4 regions of the Paenibacillus sp. LjRoot56 genome follow, and region 3 is predicted to be linked to each of the others. Evidence: riboswitches for the same ligand, from Rfam matches in the RefSeq annotation. Region 3 holds a riboswitch; each other region holds the start of a gene.

Region 1 (2,199 bases), on a different contig from region 3:
TCTGCGTATGGATATCAATATTCGTTGCCATATCAAAGCAAACATCAATGGATGCTTCAATTTCAATTTCAGTTAGTATTTTAATCATGATGGGCACCTCTTGGGAACTTAATTTCAAGTTTTTTAAATGATTCTAATTGGGTTCGGATCTGCGACGATACTATATAATTTATATAAATAATAAGCGTGTAAAATAAACAATAACCAGAAAAACACTCGTTTCTTGCGATATGCCCAAACATTTAAAAAACAGAATGCGATAGTAAGTATTGTTCCGACAATGAAATAGAAAATAACGAATGATTGGGTTGACTCTATGCCCATCTGACTAACTAATTTACCTACATATAAAGCCGTATCCGCAGTGAGGAAAATCCAATAAAGTAAAAACAAACAGATATAAAAGAAAACAGTAACTATCCAAAATGTCATTTTTTTTATTCTAGTCACTACGACACTACTCCTTTGTCTTTACCAAGTCACTGAGTTCCTCGTTTTCTCTAATCTTACTTAACACTCCAATCGTTTAATTGATTTCCAATTCGACACACACGACCTATCTCCTTCGACATCATGCAAAAAAAACAGCCTCCCAAGGGAGACTGCCACGATTCACATTTACCTTTTAATTACTTATAAATTCCTGAACCCACTCACCATTATAATAAGAAACACCTATTTGTGTGAAGTTCGGACTTAGAATGTTTTGACGGTGACCGGTACTGTTCATCCATGCTGTCATGACGGCTGCAGGGGATTGCTGACCCTTAGCGATATTTTCACCCGCGTAGGAATAATGAATGCCGTAGGAGCTCATCATATCAAAAGGTGACCCGTAAGTCGGCGATGTATGATCGAAATATCCGTTATTGTACATATCTTTCGCTTTATCCAGCGCCATCGCGGTAAGTGCGCTATTGCTGGTCAAAGGCTTCAATCCAGCCTTCGTTCTCTCCTGGTTTACTAAGGTAACCACTTGACTAGCAAAAGTGGATTGCGTTGGTGTCGGTGTAACTGTAGGTGCTGGCGTAACCTGTGGTTTCGTCACAACAGTTGTACCTGTGCTTCCAGGAATGTTGAGCTTCATGCCCGACCAAATCACGTTCGGATTGGCTACCTGTGGATTGGCATTAATCAGCGATGTAAGGCTGACGCCATATTTCTTAGAGATTAGCCACATGGTATCGTTGCCTACTACCGTGTGTGTTCCTGTTGCAGCAAATGCTGCGTTCGCCCCCATCAAGACAGTCAAACCTAATGCTCCTGTAACAATAAGCTTCTTGTAACGTTTCACTATAAACCTCTCCTTTTTGTGGCCTGCGAGGTTAGCTGTCGGATTCGGATCAAAGAGTAATCACCCGGCCGCGCATACCGCGACTTCACCCCAAAGATTGGTTCCCCCGTGCTTCAAAAAAGCTTCGGCCTTCTAAGTTTTGGATCCAGCTTGGATCTCAACGATTGTAACATGGGAAATCAATGAGATCATGACTCAAAATTTACCATCAGCAACACGATCTGGATATTCCCTCCTCCATTCATACAACTTTTCCCAGCATCCTGCGTCTAATTAGTAGCAATACTAACTTAGAAAAGGGTGATAGGTTTGAAGAAAATTGCCATAAAATGCTCGATTGTCATACTCGGATTGATGTGCGGGTTGTTACCGTTACTTCCAATGCAAGCTTCAGCAAGCGTATCTGTGAAGGCATCTCTACCCTATTTTCCAATTCAAATCAATGGTCAAGACATGGACATTGCCCATAGCCAATACCCGTTTCTGGTATATAAAGACATTACTTACCTACCCATGACGTGGAACAATTTCCAAACACTCGGCATTGAGTACAACTGGAGTGAATCCGATGGATTGCAGATTTGGTCAAATCGGAACTTTCCACCGTCAATTCGTCAAACCCCACTTGAACAGGATCTAACAACCAAAAGTCATGCAAACAGTTATTTAGTCCAAGTTTCCGATGTACCCATCACGATAAATCAAGTAGAAATCAATAATAAAACAGAGCCGTACCCTTTTCTAACGTATCAGGATGTGACTTATATGCCTTTGACTTGGCGATTTGTCCATGATCTTCTTCAGATAGACATCCAATGGAGTGATGATGAAGGGCTATCGCTTGTTGGCGGGCAAAATGCCATCTATTCCATTATAGGTGACGATGATCGTTCGCTATATTTCTA
Region 2 (2,199 bases), on a different contig from region 3:
CATTGAGTCCGATTAGCCCCATCATTTCACCTTGATGGATCGAGAAGGTAAGGTCATGGAGAACAGGTTTGTTGGGTAAATAACCACCGAATAAAGCGTTTACTTGCAAGATGGGACCCATCTCAATTGCCTCCCTAAATAGCAAATTTTTGGTATTTTTGAATCAAATACTTCCAGAATCATTATAAACAAATTTGCATTTTTAGCCTAGTTTTGACCATTATACACTGAAAAATCGCGTATACGTACGTTAAAGTTAGACACATGTAGATATAAGTGGGTTATATATGAAAAATAATCGAAATTTAAGCGATTTAGCCCTTTTTAACGGGTGTTAATCCCTTTACAGGTTGAGATTAACAGCGTAATATACTTTTCATAATAACTTAATATCCAATTTGCCAATTTTCCATTCGCTGAGTTCCAAATGTGGGAACGGGGGAACCACTGCAAACTTAATGAGCAATCCAATGCGGTTAAGTAAGCAGAGAGTAACAGGGGTGAATCATAGACGTCAAACAAGCAGTTTGCGTCTACGTAGGGCGACTCTCACGTCCGAATCCGTCAGCTAACCTCGTAAGCGTAAGAGAGGTAACGATTGTCGTGCGTGCTATTTGTATTTCACTATGCAAACTAAGCCAGCGAGAAGAGTCCTCTTCTTGCTGGCTTTTTGTCCTCATTTAGGGTTATACACAGATCATAAGACATAAAACAACCCGGAATTCATAGGATGATGAATAGGTAAAAGGGGGGGACGACCAGATTCAGCGGAGTAACTTGCTGATGATGGCGAGCGTTAAGTTAAACTAAAAACCTTAGTCGCGTCAAATTAATCATGCTGTAACCTGGCGGCGAGGCTTTGAAGGAGGACCGAAGAAGTGGGCAGTATCTCAATTAGCGAGACCCATGTAAAACGATCATCCAGCATGTCCTTCGCATTGCGATGGAAGCATGAAAACTTGCGTTTGATTTTAAGCCTAGCTATAATCTCAATCGCAATGACTTTCATGTTTTTGGTGTTGTTGTACGGAACGGCTACCAAGAGCGTATCCGTGGTTGTTAATGGACAAGAAACTATTGTGCACACGAAGCAATGGGTCCTGCAACGCCTACTGGATGAACAAGCCATAACGATTGGTGAGCACGATGAAATTTCAGCTTCACTCACGACCAAGCTCAAGGGTGGAGACAAAATTGTTATCGAGCATGCCTCACCGATTCAATTGACTGCTGATGGAAAGACCACCACTGTTTACACAACTGCAAGAACGGTAGAAAGTGCATTGCAACGTTTACATATTGCACTTGGGGAGAACGATCGTATTTCTCCCGAACCGACGTCCGCTCTTACCACTGGCGATGAAATCAAGATCGTCCGTGTGAAAAAAGAGACGGAGGAAGTCTCTGAACCGATCGCATTCGAGACAGAGAAAAAGAATGACGCATCTTTACTTAAAGGGAAAGAGCAAGTGGTCCAAGAAGGTAAAGAAGGCGTATTGGTCAAGAAGAAAGAAAAGACTTTCGAAGACGGTGTTTTAGTCGCGGAAGCAGTTGTGGGTGAAGAAGTACAAACAGAAAGTGTTAAGAAAGTAGTATCCGTAGGCACGAAAAATCCTGTGGTTGTTCTTTCCGCCTCTTCACCGAGTGTGGATGAGGTTTCCAAGAATGGTGTGACCTTCGGTTACAAACAAATTCTCAAAAACGTGAAGCTTACAGCTTATTCAGCGGACGCTGCGTCGACAGGCAAAACCGAGGGCTCGTCTGGGTATGGTAAAACCTACACAGGCACTACCGTGACGGAAGGGCGTACAATTGCCGTCGATCCGAAGGTTATTCCGCTTGGTTGGTGGGTGTACATTGAAGGGATTGGTTTCCGTCGTGCTGAGGATATTGGCAGCGCCGTGAAAGGCCAAATGATCGATGTATACTATGAAGATCACGGATATGCAAATAAATTCGGCACGAAGCAAGGGTACACTGTGTATGTGGTTGGCCCTACAAAACCGTCCCAAAACTAACGTGTAAACGGTAGTTTCGACGGGAACACTACTAAATACACGTAGCTTGGCATCTGCCTGCGCGAAAGAAGAGGAGACCCCTCTTCTTTTTCTGCGTACTGGGGAAGGAAAACGGTGATGATAAAAGAAATGATCGTTGTGGAAGGTAAGGACGATACAGCTGCGATCAAACGGGCTGTGC
Region 3 (2,199 bases):
TGCCTGACGTACTGCGAACGGTTTCTTATTTTGATATTATGAACCTAGGTGATCGTATTCAGCAGCCTGTTCACGTTACGGTAGGATTGAAGGATACGTGTTGCTTACCAGAAGCCATTTTTGCTGCGTATAACCGAATCGAATCTTCACACAAATCTATTGAAGTGTACCCCTTCATGGGACATGCGACACCTCCTGGCTCCCATGCTGCGGCACATGCCTTTTTCTCAAAATGGTAGGGACTGAAGTAAGAAGCTTCCCGGTTGGATAACCTATAGCTAACTTGAAGGGAGGTGCTGACAGATGGAAAAAGTGGATTCATTTGAAGAGGTATTCGAGCTGATGGAAGCGGCTTTTCCTGTAACCGAAATAAGGACATATGAAGGTCAGCGGGCGCTGTTATCTCATCCTAATTACAGCATCGATGTCGAGAGAGATGCACAAGGGCAACTGCTTGGCTTCCTGGCCAGTTGGAGCTTTAGCACGTTTCGATTCGTGGAACATATCGCAGTGGGTGCTGCCACAAGAGGCGGTGGGATTGGCAAGCGAATGCTGACGACGTATATGAGCAGTGCAAGCACGCCTATCGTACTTGAAGTCGAGCCTCCGACTGCCTCAGATGCTACGCGGAGAATTGAATTCTATAAGCGCTGCGGTTTCCATTTGAACCTATTCCCTTATGCGCAGCCTCCCCTCAGAGAAGGGCAACTCACATTGCCTCTCAACATCATGAGTTATCCTAGTCCGATGACGGAAAAAGAGTTTAATCCCTGTAAGCATATCCTGTTTACCGAAGTGTATAAGCAGCTGCTCTGAGAAGAGTGGCTGTTTTTGTGTGCTTTTACATAGAAAAGGAAACACTTACCATCTCGCAAAAGTTGTCAAGGCAAAACGAACTATGCTAGTCTAACATAGACAAAAAATGCCGAATCTCAGAGCATCGAAAGCTCTGGTACGGGGGACTTCTTTACTTGGGGTGAATGAATGCTCAGTTAGCCATAGGCTAATGGGGCGTACTAGGGAAAACCTCTTCCCGAACCCGTCAACTAACCTCGGAGGCTTCAAGGAGGCACAACGTTTTGAAACTTTTTACCAAAAGCTTTATTTGTTCATGCGCTCTTGTAGGCGCAGCCATTTCTCTGTTCGCCGCTCCATCCACGCATGCTGCTGCCCCAGACACTTCTTCAGTGAAGGTTCAAGTCAATGATGAATTGGTGCAGTTCCCGGAAGTTCAGCCGTTTATTGATACGGAAGGTACACTTCAGGTGCCACTGCGTGTGTTGTCGGAGAAATTAGGTTATCAAGTGGGATGGGCAAAGCAAGGCGATGAAGTCGTCGTCACGCTTAAGAACAAGGAACAGGCAATTCAACTCACAACGGACGATGAGCAAGCGATCGTAAACAGTAAGTTAGTTGAGTTAGAGAGCAGCCCAACTTTGGTTAAGGGGAGTACTTATGTCCCTCTACGCTTCGTTACAGAGACGTTTGGATCTGCGATTGCGTGGAACGATGCGAATAAAATCGCCATCGTGGAAGAGGACGGCAAGACTCATAAGCCAGCCTGGATTGCACCGCCACCTGCAGTTCTAGCAGCCCCAGTGGCCAAGGTCGTTCAGTCATCCATTGCAGCTCAAATTATTCAAGCAGCAACGACATTTAAAGGGACACCTTACCGATGGGGAGGAACTACACCTAAGGGCTTCGATTGCTCAGGATTCGTTCGTTATGTATACGAGGCCAAAGGGATCGAGCTGCCACGCACTTCCGTGCAAATGTACGATCAAGCGGGGTCAAGAGTGACGGATTTGAAAGCGGGGGACCTCGTCTTCTTTGCTTCTGGTATCGTCAATCATGTAGGCATTTACATCGGAAATAATCAATTCATTTCCTCGACAACGTCCGTTGGTGTAACGGTTGATAGTCTCGCTAGCTCCTATTGGGGCTCAAGATATGTAGGTGCCAAACGGGTGTTATAAGATAGTTACGAAATCAAGTATAAGTACCGGTGTAAGAGCGTATGTTCGCTATGTCTTTCTGTATGGAAGGTAAAGCGGCAGATGCTCTTTTTTTTGCGCGAATTTGTGCGATTTTTATCGAATTTTTGAGAATTATAGCCTATAATGGAACAATGGTTGGAAGAAAGTAGGTGACGCGTACGACATGCAAGTCAGTGTCTGGAAAAGCTGGTTTCATAAAATT
Region 4 (2,199 bases), 680 kb from region 3:
CGCCACGCGGAGCCCCTGCAACGCCTCCCGGCCGAGTTCGCGGCCGGTGACCTCCAGCTCGCGCCACGTGTCGCGAGCCTCTTTACCGTGCAGCCCGCCGCGCGGCTGCACATCCTCCGCTGCGTGCCCCGCACGCAGCCCGCGCAGTTCCTCTGCGAGCGCCAGGCACAAGTCCTGGCTGCTCGCGTACTGCGCGCGGTAGTGCTCGCTCGCGGCTTCCTCGCGCAGCTTCTCTTGCAGGGCAAGCCGAGCGAGATCCTCTTCGCCAGCGCGCATCGCAAGCTCGGCCTGCTCGCCGCGCAGCTTCGCCATCTCTTCCGCTCGCGCGATGTTACTGCGCAAGGCAATCGTTGCCTGTAGCGCGTCCTCATAGCGCTCCTCAAGCTGAGCGATCTGGTCGCCGTCGTCAGAAGTGCCTGGATTCGTTTTGCCGATCGTCTCGTGCCAGACGGTTTCAGCCATTTTGCCAATACGATCAAATATATTAGTAGGATCAATTTCCCGATTCTTATTATTATTCATGTTCAATCGCCCCTCATCCATCATCATACTCTTATGGTAGCTCAATTTCTGAGAGTCTAAAACCGACTATCGACCGTTTTTGAACCTAGACCTAAGTCTAGTATGAACTGTCATACCCATATATTGGTCGTTGTCCAAGCATGCCAGTGATGCTAAAATATTTGAAGCCGAGTCTAGTGCATAAATTAGGCACTAGTACGGGGGACGAAATACTTGGGGTGAATATTTGCTTCAGCTTGGAGCAGACTAGGGAGAACCTTCTTCCCGAACCCGTCAACTAACCTCGAAGGCTCAAGAAGGAGGATTACCAATTGAATAAGCTTACCAAAGGGTTAACTAGCCTTGCTGTTTCATTAACAGTTTTGGCAGGAGGCTTTCTTTCCCCATTTACAGCGCCCGCTCAAGCTGCTGAAATGGCCGTGAAAGTGCAAGTCAATGATGACCTGATCCATTTTCCTGATGCACAGCCATTTCTGGATGGCAACCACACGACCCAAGTCCCGCTTCGATTCGTAACGGAGAAGCTCGGATATACGGTGAACTGGCAGAAAGATGGTAATCAGATTAAGGTAACACTAAATAACGACAATCATACGATTACCTTGGTTTCAGGGCAAAAAGAAGCTAGCGTTGATGATGCAACGGTCATCTTAGACGGAGCTTCTCAGTATCAAAATGGACGTGTGTATGTGCCACTTCGCTTCCTTTCCACAGCCGCAGGCATACCTGTACAGTGGGATGCAAGTAGTAATCTAGCTATCTTAAGTAAAGATGGCGCGCACCATACACCTGATTATCAAGTATTTGAATCTACAGCTTATTCGGCAGATCCTTCTGAAAATGGCGGGTATGGAGCCATTGATTACATGGGCAATCCACTAGCGATCGGCACAGTAGCTGTTGATCCTTCCGTTATTCCACTTGGCACGAAGCTTTATATTGAAGGCTATTCGTTTAGCGGGCTTCCCAAAGGCGGCATGTACGTCTACGCAACAGATACGGGCGGATCCATTAAAGGAAATCGAATGGACATCTTTATTCCAGGCTCAAGGAAATCATTACAAAGCTTTGGCTTCCAGAAGATTAAAGTGTATCAAATCCCCAACTAAATCAGAAGAAAGCTGCCATGAGAACTTACTCATGTGCAGCTTTTTTTGTAGGTGAATGTTCCATCGAATAAGGGCATATGTCCAATCAACAGGGTTCCCACCTACATATGCTGTATAGTGTTTAACCCACATTACTTTAAAACCGGAGGGGATACTATGTCAGCTGTAGTTGGTGGAACGCCAGGATACGGAAGTTCCGTAGGGCTAATTCTTGTTCTTTATGTGTTGTTGGTCATCATTCTTGCTACTTTCTACTAGTACTATCTCCCACCTGAGAAAATAGCCCCGCCTGCTGAAGCTTCTCATTCCGAAGCTTTAGCAGGCGGGCTTTTTTCATTTAAAATCAATACCACTCGTTCGCTGCTTCAAAATTTCTTCAAGTATTCCCCCAATATACGCACCCGCTTCCATGGCAGGCGTTCCACCGCGATGAATGTTCGAAATAACCATCCGATCCGAATCCGTTCTTCCCGTTCTTGGCTTGTAACACATGTACGCACTTAACGACTCAGCTGTCACAAGACCAGGTCGCTCGCCGATAAGCAGCACAAGACATTCCGGATTCAGT

The links. Region 3 has a riboswitch for cyclic di-AMP ahead of ACSQ8O_RS25555 (C40 family peptidase). Riboswitches for the same ligand answer to the same signal wherever they lie in the genome.
Region 1: another riboswitch for cyclic di-AMP. It lies ahead of ACSQ8O_RS27625 (CAP domain-containing protein); the one in region 3 lies ahead of ACSQ8O_RS25555 (C40 family peptidase).
Region 2: another riboswitch for cyclic di-AMP. It lies ahead of ACSQ8O_RS00250 (ubiquitin-like domain-containing protein); the one in region 3 lies ahead of ACSQ8O_RS25555 (C40 family peptidase).
Region 4: another riboswitch for cyclic di-AMP. It lies ahead of ACSQ8O_RS22600 (stalk domain-containing protein); the one in region 3 lies ahead of ACSQ8O_RS25555 (C40 family peptidase).

Annotation. Positions count from the first base shown of each region.
Region 1 covers NZ_CAXURV020000004.1:419,353-421,551, forward strand. Annotated here, with positions in the region: gene ACSQ8O_RS27620 (SRPBCC family protein) at 1-88, opposite strand, end outside; gene ACSQ8O_RS27625 (CAP domain-containing protein) at 626-1,294, opposite strand; cyclic di-AMP (ydaO/yuaA leader) riboswitch at 1,300-1,434, opposite strand; gene ACSQ8O_RS27630 (hypothetical protein) at 1,676-2,199, shown strand, end outside.
Region 2 covers NZ_CAXURV020000001.1:50,390-52,588, reverse strand. Annotated here, with positions in the region: gene ACSQ8O_RS00255 (ABC transporter ATP-binding protein) at 1-121, opposite strand, end outside; cyclic di-AMP (ydaO/yuaA leader) riboswitch at 405-598, shown strand; gene ACSQ8O_RS00250 (ubiquitin-like domain-containing protein) at 879-2,018, shown strand; gene rnmV (ribonuclease M5) at 2,136-2,199, shown strand, end outside.
Region 3 covers NZ_CAXURV020000003.1:1,474,841-1,477,039, reverse strand. Annotated here, with positions in the region: gene ACSQ8O_RS25565 (acetylxylan esterase) at 1-239, shown strand, start outside; gene ACSQ8O_RS25560 (GNAT family N-acetyltransferase) at 304-816, shown strand; cyclic di-AMP (ydaO/yuaA leader) riboswitch at 914-1,076, shown strand; gene ACSQ8O_RS25555 (C40 family peptidase) at 1,080-1,976, shown strand; gene ACSQ8O_RS25550 (hypothetical protein) at 2,161-2,199, shown strand, end outside.
Region 4 covers NZ_CAXURV020000003.1:796,942-799,140, forward strand. Annotated here, with positions in the region: gene ACSQ8O_RS22595 (PspA/IM30 family protein) at 1-522, opposite strand, end outside; cyclic di-AMP (ydaO/yuaA leader) riboswitch at 678-829, shown strand; gene ACSQ8O_RS22600 (stalk domain-containing protein) at 834-1,631, shown strand; gene ACSQ8O_RS22605 (YjcZ family sporulation protein) at 1,788-1,889, shown strand; gene eutC (ethanolamine ammonia-lyase subunit EutC) at 1,965-2,199, opposite strand, start outside.